DNA from 4 places in the Streptomyces vinaceus genome. Region 1 is predicted to be linked to each of the others. Evidence: riboswitches for the same ligand, from Rfam matches in the RefSeq annotation. Region 1 holds a riboswitch; each other region holds the start of a gene.

Region 1 (2,189 bases):
TCGGCGCGGTTGGCGGCCAGTTGGGCCGCGATGGAGTCCGTGCCCCGGGCGAGGCCGCGGGCGAGCGTGGCGATCTCGGTGGTCTTCTGGCGGGCGAAGGCGAGCCAGCGCCGGATCTGCGGATCGATGTCCCGCTCGGCGCTCGCGTCGAGCGGCACGTGCAGGAGGGAGCAGGACGCGGCCACGTCCACCTGGCCGGCGAGGCCCAGGAGGGTACCGAGGGTGGTCAGGGACTTCTGGTAGTCGTTGATCCAGACGTTGCGGCCGTCGACCACACCGGCGACCAGGCGCTTGCCGGGGAGCCCGCCGACGGCGGCGAGGTCGGCGAGGTTCGCGGCGCCGCCCGCCGTGAAATCGAGGGCCAGGCCTTCGACCGGGGCCGCGGCCAGCACCTGGAGGGCCTCGCCGAGCCGGCCGAAGTAGGAGGCGACGAGCAGCTTGGGCCGCTCGGTCAGCGCACCGAGCTCGCGGTAGGCGCGGGCGGCGGCGTTCAGGTCGGCCGGGGTGCGGTCCTGGACCAGCGCGGGCTCGTCCAGCTGGACCCACTCGGCGCCCGCGGCGCGCAGCTCGGCCAGGACCCGGGCGTACACGGGCAGGAGCCGGTCGAGCAGCGTGATCGGCTGGAAGTCGGCGGCCACGCCGGGCGCGGGCTTGGCCAGCAGCAGGTAGGTGAGGGGGCCGACGAGGACCGGGCGGGCGGTGTGCCCGAGCGCGAGGGCCTCCTCCAGCTCGGCGACCTGCTTGCCGGGGTCGGCGGTGAAGACCGTGTCCGGACCGAGCTCGGGGACCAGGTAGTGGTAGTTCGTGTCGAACCACTTGGTCATCTCCAGCGGGGCCACGTCCTGGGTGCCGCGGGCCATCGCGAAGTAGCCGTCCAGGCGGTCGGCCGCGACGGCCGCGCGGTGGCGCTCGGGGACGGCGCCGACCATGACGCTGGTGTCCAGGACGTGGTCGTAGTACGAGAAGTCACCGGTCGGCACCTCGGTGATGCCGGCGTCGGCCAGCTGCTGCCAGTGGGACCGGCGCAGATCTGCCGCGGTCCGCCGCAGGGCGTCGGCGGTGACGCGGCCCTTCCAGTAGCCCTCGACGGCCTTCTTCAGTTCGCGGTGCTGTCCTTGGCGGGGGTAGCCGTGGACGGTGGCTCGGGCTGCCGCGGCTGCGGGCTTGGCTGTCACGGATCTCTCCTTCGCGAGATGTGTCCAGGAACATCCCGGGGACGGGACGCGGACGCGAAGGGAACGACAGACCGGGCGCGCCGCCGGGGCGGGAGAACACCGCCGCGCGTGCCGCTCGATATGTGCGCCGACCCGCCCACGAGGTCACCGGAATGGCCGCACGGGGAATCGTCCGCGCGCGGGCAACGGGCAGGTCTTCGGACTCGCGGGCACGCCTGCCGGTTTCCCGGCGGGCACCTAGTGGCCGTCGCTTCCCAGGACCGTCGTCCGGTCCCAGTGCGTATGACGGCGGTCGTTCCCGCTCACCGCTGCGGGGCAGTCCCGGATTCCCACCGGGTTCCCTCTTGCGACGCATCCCGCCTGGCTGACGGGGCGAACCAGCTGCACCGGCCACCCTAGGGCGCCGGATCGCCCAGCGGCGAGTCCTGTTCACCATTCGGATGGCGAAATGAGACGCGGCCTCGATGCCCGACCGGTCAGGAGCCGTGTCCGATCTCGCGGAGCCGCTCCGGCAGGGTCACGACGTCCGGCGCCAGGAACAGGGCTTCCCCCACGGCCAGTTCGGCGATGCGGCCACGGCGCCGTTGCAACTCCCCGACCTGCCCCTTGAGGTCCTCGTCGACGGCCGAGACCGAGGCGGAGAACTCTTCGGGAGAGGCGCCGACGCGCCACGGTCCCGGCCGCGCCGGCGGCCGGGACCGCGACCGAGGGCGTGTCCTAGCCGACACGGCCTTCGCGGCCCCTGATCTCCTGCGGGTCGCGAATCATCAGGGGAAGCGTGCCCTCGTTGGCGAGCTCGGCGCCGCGGTCGATGATCGACTGGTTCGAGGAGTGGAGGAGGAAACCCAGTTTCCCCCAGGCGAAGACCTCCGGCGCGTGGACGTGGACCTGATAGGGGACCGGGACGAGGCCGCGGCGCAGGAGGTCGCAGTTGAGGGCCTCCTGCCCTTCGTTCGCCGCGAACTGACCGGTACGCACCCAGCCGATCGGCCGGTCGCCCGGGCCGGGCGCCGG
Region 2 (2,189 bases), 5.3 Mb from region 1:
TTCATCAGCGCCGTCGGCTCCACGCGGGCCGCCTGCGCCTGCATCGCCTGCGCGCGCCCGATCTCGGCGCCCTCGCGCGTCACGAACGAGTTCAGCGACATGTTCTGCGCCTTGAACGGCGCCACCTTCACGCCCTGCCGGGCCAGCCAGCGGCAGATGCCCGCCGTGACCACGCTCTTGCCCGCGTCCGATGTGGTGCCGGCGACGAGAAGTCCCCCGCCGAGCTGCTTCGCGCCGCTCATCCGCGCCCCTTCCGTATGCCGTACGAGACCGCACAGCGCAGTGCCACGCACGCCCCCAGCGCCAGCCACGTCACCTGACGGGACAGCCGTACCGCGCGTTCGATGTCGGCGGCCTCCACCGGCCGCCCCTCCTCGCCGTTCAGCACGGCCCGGTGCTCGATGCGCCCGCCGTACGAAAGGGTCCCGCCCAGCCGCACCCCGAGCGCCCCGGCGAAGGAGGCCTCCACGGGCCCGGCGTTCGGGCTCGGGTGTGCGGCGGCGTCCGCGCGCCAGGCGCGTACGGCTCCCCGCCGGTCGGGCCCGGCCGCCGCGGCGGCCAGCGCGGTCAGCCGGGCGCCCGGCCAGCCCATGAGGTCGTCGAGCCGGGCCGAGGCCCAGCCGTAGCGCAGGTGGCGCGGGGACTTGTGGCCGACCATCGCGTCCAGGGTGTTCACGGCGCGGAACGCCAGCAGCCCCGGGACACCGGCCGCGGCGCCCCACACCAGGGCGCCGACCACCGCGTCGGAGGTGTTCTCGGCGACCGACTCCACGACGGCGCGGGCCATCTGCTGCCCGTCCAGGGCCTGCGGATCGCGCCCGCACAGGTGCGGCAGCCGCTCCCGGGCCACCTCGGCGTCCCCGGCGGCGAGCGCGCCGCCGATGGCGCGGGCCTCCCGGCCCAGCGAGGTGCCGCCGACGACGGCCCAGGTGGCCACCGCGGTCAGGGCGATACGGGTGGCCGCGGGCCGGGAGCGCACGGCGCGGGCGCCCAGCGCGCCGACGGCTGCCGCGCCCCCGGCGCATATGAGGGTGTGCAGAACGCCCCGTGCGCGGTCGTCGCGCCACAGGGCGCGCTCGACGGCGGTGGCGGCTCGTCCGAAGGCGGCCACGGGGTGCCCCCGGCGCGGATCACCGAGGATCCGGTCGCCGATCAGGCCCGCCGTGGCGCCGTACGCGAAGACGCGGTCGGCACGCATGGTGCAGGTATGTCCTCACTCAGGGTCCGCGCCCTGGTTCGACGTGTCCGGCGGTGGGAGTTCCTGGCTCCCGGGGCGCACGCGCCGCGTGCTCCCCGGTGACAGTGGCGGGACCGCGCCGGATTCGCACCGGACTTCCTCTCCATGCCGCCGTATTGGCTCGGGCAGTCCACCACGCACCGAGAAGGCCCGTCAACTCGCCGTTGACCTGCGGCGGTGCAGGTCAGGGAGGCGGGTCGCGGGCGCACGAAAGCTCCCCCCGGGAATCCCGGAGGGAGCTTCGGCACGCCGTGGACCGGTCGGTCGGACCGGGTCAGCTGACGATCAGGTAGATCCCGTACCCCACGGCCGCCGCGACGAGCGCGAAGCAGGCGTACGCGCCGCTGCGGGCGAGGGTGGCGGCGCCGCCCTGCTCGGTGGCGGTCTCGTGCTTGGAGAGGCCCACCAGACCCAGGGTGAACAGGGCCACGAGGGCGACGGTGGCGGAGAGGCTGACCCCGAAGACGGAGCCGAGTGCTGCCCAGTCGATCTTCATACTGCGGATTCCTCTGTCGTTCTCGGGGTCAGACCGCGGCGGCGGGGGCCGCCGGCGTGGTCGGTGCGGCCGCCGGGATGGTGGCCTTCAGCGCCTCGTCCGTGACCGCGGCGGTCGTACCGGCGGCGGCCTCGGCGGCCACCGTCGGCGGGACGGTGACGGCGGCCATGGCCGTGGTGACGACGCCCGGCTCCTCGGCCGCGGCCGGCTGCACCTCGTTGACGTTGCTGTGGTCGACGACCTGGCGGCGCGAGATGAGCCAGATGGCGACGCAGGAGGCGACCAGGAAGAGCGCGACGGCGGCGACACCGACGTCACCGGTGCGCATGACCAGCTCGGCACCGGAGGCGACGACGGCGGCGGCCGGCAGGGTCAGGCCCCAGGCGATGAACATGCGGCTGGCGGTGGACCAGCGGACCACGCCTCCCTTGCGGCCGAGGCCCGCACCCATGACGG
Region 3 (2,189 bases), 6.9 Mb from region 1:
CGGGCCCGTACGACGGACAGCACCGGGCCGAAGATCTCCTCGCGGTAGATCCGCATCTGCGGGGTCACCCGGTCGAAGAGGGTGGCTCCGGCGAAGTACCCGGTCTCGTGCCCGGGGAGGGTGAAACCCCTGCCGTCCACGGCGAGTTCTGCGCCCTCGTCGACGCCTATGTCCACATAGCGCCGGACCCGGTCGAGGGCGTCCTGGCTGACCAGCGGCCCGAAGTCGGCTTCCGGGTCGTCGGAGGTGCCGATGCGCAGGGCGGCGATGCGCTCCTTCAGCTTCGCCACCAGGGCGTCGGCGGTCTCCTCGCCCACGGGCACGGCGACGGCGATGGCCATGCAGCGCTCACCCGCGGAGCCGTAGCCGGCACCGATCAGGGCCTCCACCGCCTGGTCGAGGTCGGCGTCCGGCATCACGATCATGTGGTTCTTGGCGCCGCCGAAGCACTGGGCGCGCTTGCCGTGCGCGGCGGCGGTGGCGTAGACGTGCGCGGCGACGGGGGTCGACCCGACGAATCCGAGGGCCTGGACCCGGGGATCTTCGAGCAGGGTGTCCACGGCTTCCTTACCGCCGTTGACGACGTTGAGCACGCCGGGCGGCAGGCCGGCCTCCAGGAACAGTTCGGCCAGCCGCAGGGGTACGGAGGGGGCGCGCTCGGAGGGCTTCAGGATGAAGGCGTTTCCGCAGGCCAGGGCGGGCGCGGCCTGCCACAGCGGGATCATCGCGGGGAAGTTGAACGGGGTGATCCCGGCCACGACGCCCAGCGGCGCGCGCAGCGAGTGCACGTCGATGCCGGTGCCGGCGTTGTCGGTGAACTCGCCCTTGAGGAGGTGCGGGATCCCGGCGGCGAACTCCACTACTTCCAGGCCGCGTTGGAGGTCACCGTGGGCGTCGGCGACGGTCTTGCCGTGCTCACAGGACAGCAGCCGGGCCAGCGACTCGCGTTCGCCCTCGATGAGTTCGAGGAAGCGCAGCAGGACGCGGGCGCGCCGCTGAGGGTTCCACCGGCCCCATTCCTCCTGGGCCTCCTCGGCGGACGCGATCGCCGCCTCGGTGTCGGCGCGGCCCGCCAGGGGGACCCGGGCCTGGACGGTGCCGGTGTTGGGGTCGTACACGTCGGCGAAGAGACCGGAGGTGCCGGTGGTGTGCTTTCCGCCGATGAAATGGGTGAGCTCGCGGACCATCGATGCCTGCTCTCTCGTCAGGTGAGGATCCGAGGAAGGCGCGGCGCTGCCGCAGTCCGGCACCGATCGGGGTGCGCACTGCGGGCTCGCCGCGGGGACAGGAAAGGGCCGGGGGCGCCCTCGTCGAGTCACGAACGCGAGGACAGGCCCTCGCCGTTCGGGTACTCCGCCGGATCACCAGGGCCGTGGTCACGTACCGGTGCCATGCGTGTCTGCTCCATCCTCGTGGACAACACGGAACACCCCACGGCCGGTATCCTGGCTCCCGGATCGACGCGCGTTCTCCGGCCTTCCCGACGGATGGTTTCCGTCAGTGGCCTGACCTGCTGAAGAACGCACTCCCCAGTCACAGTGGCGGGACCGCGCCGGATTCACACCGGCTTCCCTGCACCGCGGGCTTGTCACGAACATATAGTTGGACGTCCTAGTAAGTCCACCCCCACTCCGCGGCTCGATCTACGCTCAAGGCATGCGCATCGTCTCGCTGCTCCCGGCAGCCACCGACATCGTGGCCGAACTCGGCCTCGCCGCCGATCTGGTGGGCCGTACGCACGAGTGCGACTGGCCTCCGCAGGCCGTGGCCGGGGTACCGGTGGTGACGTCCGCCGGGCTCTCCTCCGACGCCCTGACCAGCCGGGAGATCTCCGACGCGGTCGGCGGCGCCGCTCACAGCGGCTCCTCGCTGTACACGCTCGACACCGACGCCCTCGGCGCCCTGGCCCCCGAGGTGGTCCTGACCCAGGACCTGTGCGACGTCTGCGCCGTCTCGTACGCGGGGGTCAGCCGGGCCGTGCGCGTCCTGGACGGCGGGCCCCGTGTGCTCAGCCTGGAGCCGCGCACTCTCGGCGACGTGCTGGACTGCCTGGTCACGGTGGGTGAGCTGCTCGGCGTACCGGATCACGCGCGGGCCCGGCGGGCGGAACTCGCCGACCGGCTGGACGCCGTACGCGGGCTCACCTCGGGGCGGCCGCGCCCCCGGGTCGTGGCGATCGAATGGCTGGA
Region 4 (2,189 bases), 2.3 Mb from region 1:
GCGCTGGTCCTCGCCCGTGTTGTCGCGGAGCTCCAGGAACTCCTCGATGTCCGCGTGCCAGGTCTCCAGGTAGACGGCGGCGGCGCCCTTGCGGCGACCGCCCTGGTTCACTGCGGCGACGGAGGCGTCGAGGGTCTTCAGGAACGGCACGATGCCGTTGGAGTGGCCGTTCGTACCGCGGATCAGCGAACCGCGGGCGCGGATGCGCGAGTACGAGAGGCCGATGCCGCCGGCGTGCTTGGAGAGGCGCGCGACCTGGTGGTAGCGGTCGTAGATCGAGTCGAGCTCGTCCAGCGGGGAGTCCAGCAGGTAGCAGGAGGACATCTGCGGGTGCCGGGTGCCGGAGTTGAAGAGCGTGGGCGAGGACGGCAGGTAGTCCAGGCGGCTCATCAGCCGGTAGAGCGAGGCGACTTCCTCGACGGCCTGGACGGTGTCGTTCTCCGCGAGGCCGCACGCCACGCGCAGCATGAAGTGCTGCGGGGTCTCGACCACCTGGCGGGTGATCGGGTGGCGCAGCAGGTAGCGGCTGTGCAGGGTGCGCAGGCCGAAGAAGCCGAAGCGGTCGTCGGCGCCCTCGGCGAGCGTGTGCTCGACCAGCGCGTCGAGGCGGCTCGCGTGCAGCGCCACGAACTCGGCGGTGCGGTCCGCGATCAGGCCCTCGCGGTGGCCGACCGCGACGGAGGCGGAGAAGGAGGTGGCCCCCTGGCCCGCGGCTTCCTCGGCGACGGCCAGCGTCAGCAGCCGGGCGGCGAGCCGGGAGTACGCCGGGTCCTCGGAGATCAGACCGGCGGCGGCCTCCGTGGCCAGAGCGCGCAGTTCCGCCTCGTCGGCGGCGGCGCTGCGCCCGCGGAGCGCGGCGGCGGCGACCCGGCCCGGGTCGGTGTCGGGGAGGTCGGCCGTCAGCTCGGTGAGGGTACGCAGCAGCGCGGCCCCAGGTCCCCCGGTCTCGATTCCGGTGTCGGACGGGTCGGACTCGGCGCGCGGTGCGGAAGGCGCGATGGTCACGGGGGGAGCTCTCCCTCGCTCGGCTCCGGGACACCTGCGGCGCGGGTTCGAGCGGGCGCGCGCGGGCATGACGGGGCAGCACCGCGCGGCGTCCACCGGCCCAACCGCGAGGCCCGGACGTATCGACACCCGGTTCGGTCGAGCCGGGCGCACTGTCGGCAGGTCATCGGACTTGCGGTGACACCAATGGGTGTACTTCATACCGTTGCGGGACAGTTCCGGATTCGCACCGGATTCCCCTGCGACGACAGCGAGCACGAGCATACATGTGGGGGCCGCTTCCTGTGCGACCCCCTAGATGTTGTGTCGGCGTGGCTACAGTTCGAGACCGTACGTGAGCAGAGGGAGGTCGGGAACGGGCTCCCAGTCCCGTTCCGGCGTCCGCACGAAGCCGAGCCGTTCGTAGATCCGGTGCGCGCCGACCATGTCCCGCGTGGTCGACAGGACGAGGCGCCGTACGCCCTCGACGGCGCGGGCTCGGTCGATGCAGGCCCGTACGAGGGCCTCCCCGGCGCCCCGCCCGCGGCCCTCCCGGGCGACGGCCAGCATCCGGAACTCGGCCTCGCCGGGCCCGGCGATGTCGCACAGCCGGCTCCCGGGCGCGGCGAAGGCCACGCCGCCGAGGAGCCGGCCGTCGCCCGTCGCGGCGACGAGTATGACCCCGTCGGCGGCGCGCCCCGCCACATCGCGCAGCCGCGCGAGGTACGGGTCGTCCTCGCCGAACGTCAGCAGCCCGTCCCCGAGGTAGGCCTGCGCGGTGAGGTCCCCGAGCGCCTCGTACTCCGCCGCCAGCGCTTCCCTGATCACGATGTCCATGCGGTCGAGTGTGCCGGACGGCTGTCGGTGCCCGGCGCTATCGTCGGTGACAGCACCGTCGAGAAGGGCGAGCGAGGCATGACCGTGATGACAGATCGGCCCCAGATGCTGACCGAAGAGTTCGAGACCGTGGCGCGGATAGCCGCCAGAGAGGTCGAAGGGCTGCGGTTCGAGTTCATCAACGGGAAGCTGGGGGTCAAGGCGGTGCCGGACGGGGACCACGGGACGATCATTGTGTGGTTGTCGCGCATGTGCATGCAGTCGCGGCCGGACCTGTGGTTCTACGCTGAGCAGGGGATCAAGGTCCAGCGGTATCGCAATGGCCGCGCTCGGCCCGATGGCGTCCTGGTGTTGACCGCCTCTCTCGC

The links. A riboswitch is a leader RNA that binds a small molecule or an ion and turns the genes downstream of it on or off. The one in region 1 is predicted to bind cobalamin.
Region 2: another riboswitch for cobalamin. It lies ahead of CP980_RS25450 (cobalamin biosynthesis protein); the one in region 1 lies ahead of metE (5-methyltetrahydropteroyltriglutamate--homocysteine S-methyltransferase).
Region 3: another riboswitch for cobalamin. It lies ahead of CP980_RS32520 (CoA-acylating methylmalonate-semialdehyde dehydrogenase); the one in region 1 lies ahead of metE (5-methyltetrahydropteroyltriglutamate--homocysteine S-methyltransferase).
Region 4: another riboswitch for cobalamin. It lies ahead of CP980_RS11460 (ribonucleoside-diphosphate reductase subunit alpha); the one in region 1 lies ahead of metE (5-methyltetrahydropteroyltriglutamate--homocysteine S-methyltransferase).

Annotation. Positions count from the first base shown of each region.
Region 1 is NZ_CP023692.1:320,053-322,241, reverse strand. It holds gene metE (5-methyltetrahydropteroyltriglutamate--homocysteine S-methyltransferase) at 1-1,175, opposite strand, end outside; cobalamin riboswitch at 1,359-1,559, opposite strand; gene CP980_RS01485 (hypothetical protein) at 1,893-2,189, opposite strand, start outside.
Region 2 is NZ_CP023692.1:5,644,614-5,646,802, forward strand. It holds gene CP980_RS25445 (cobyric acid synthase) at 1-242, opposite strand, end outside; gene CP980_RS25450 (cobalamin biosynthesis protein) at 239-1,198, opposite strand; cobalamin riboswitch at 1,237-1,387, opposite strand; gene CP980_RS25455 (hypothetical protein) at 1,512-1,733, opposite strand; gene CP980_RS25460 (inorganic phosphate transporter) at 1,762-2,189, opposite strand, start outside.
Region 3 is NZ_CP023692.1:7,212,623-7,214,811, reverse strand. It holds gene CP980_RS32520 (CoA-acylating methylmalonate-semialdehyde dehydrogenase) at 1-1,187, opposite strand, end outside; cobalamin riboswitch at 1,419-1,597, opposite strand; gene CP980_RS32515 (cobalamin-binding protein) at 1,657-2,189, shown strand, end outside.
Region 4 is NZ_CP023692.1:2,621,922-2,624,110, reverse strand. It holds gene CP980_RS11460 (ribonucleoside-diphosphate reductase subunit alpha) at 1-1,005, opposite strand, end outside; cobalamin riboswitch at 1,146-1,269, opposite strand; gene CP980_RS11455 (GNAT family N-acetyltransferase) at 1,321-1,821, opposite strand; gene CP980_RS11450 (Uma2 family endonuclease) at 1,900-2,189, shown strand, end outside.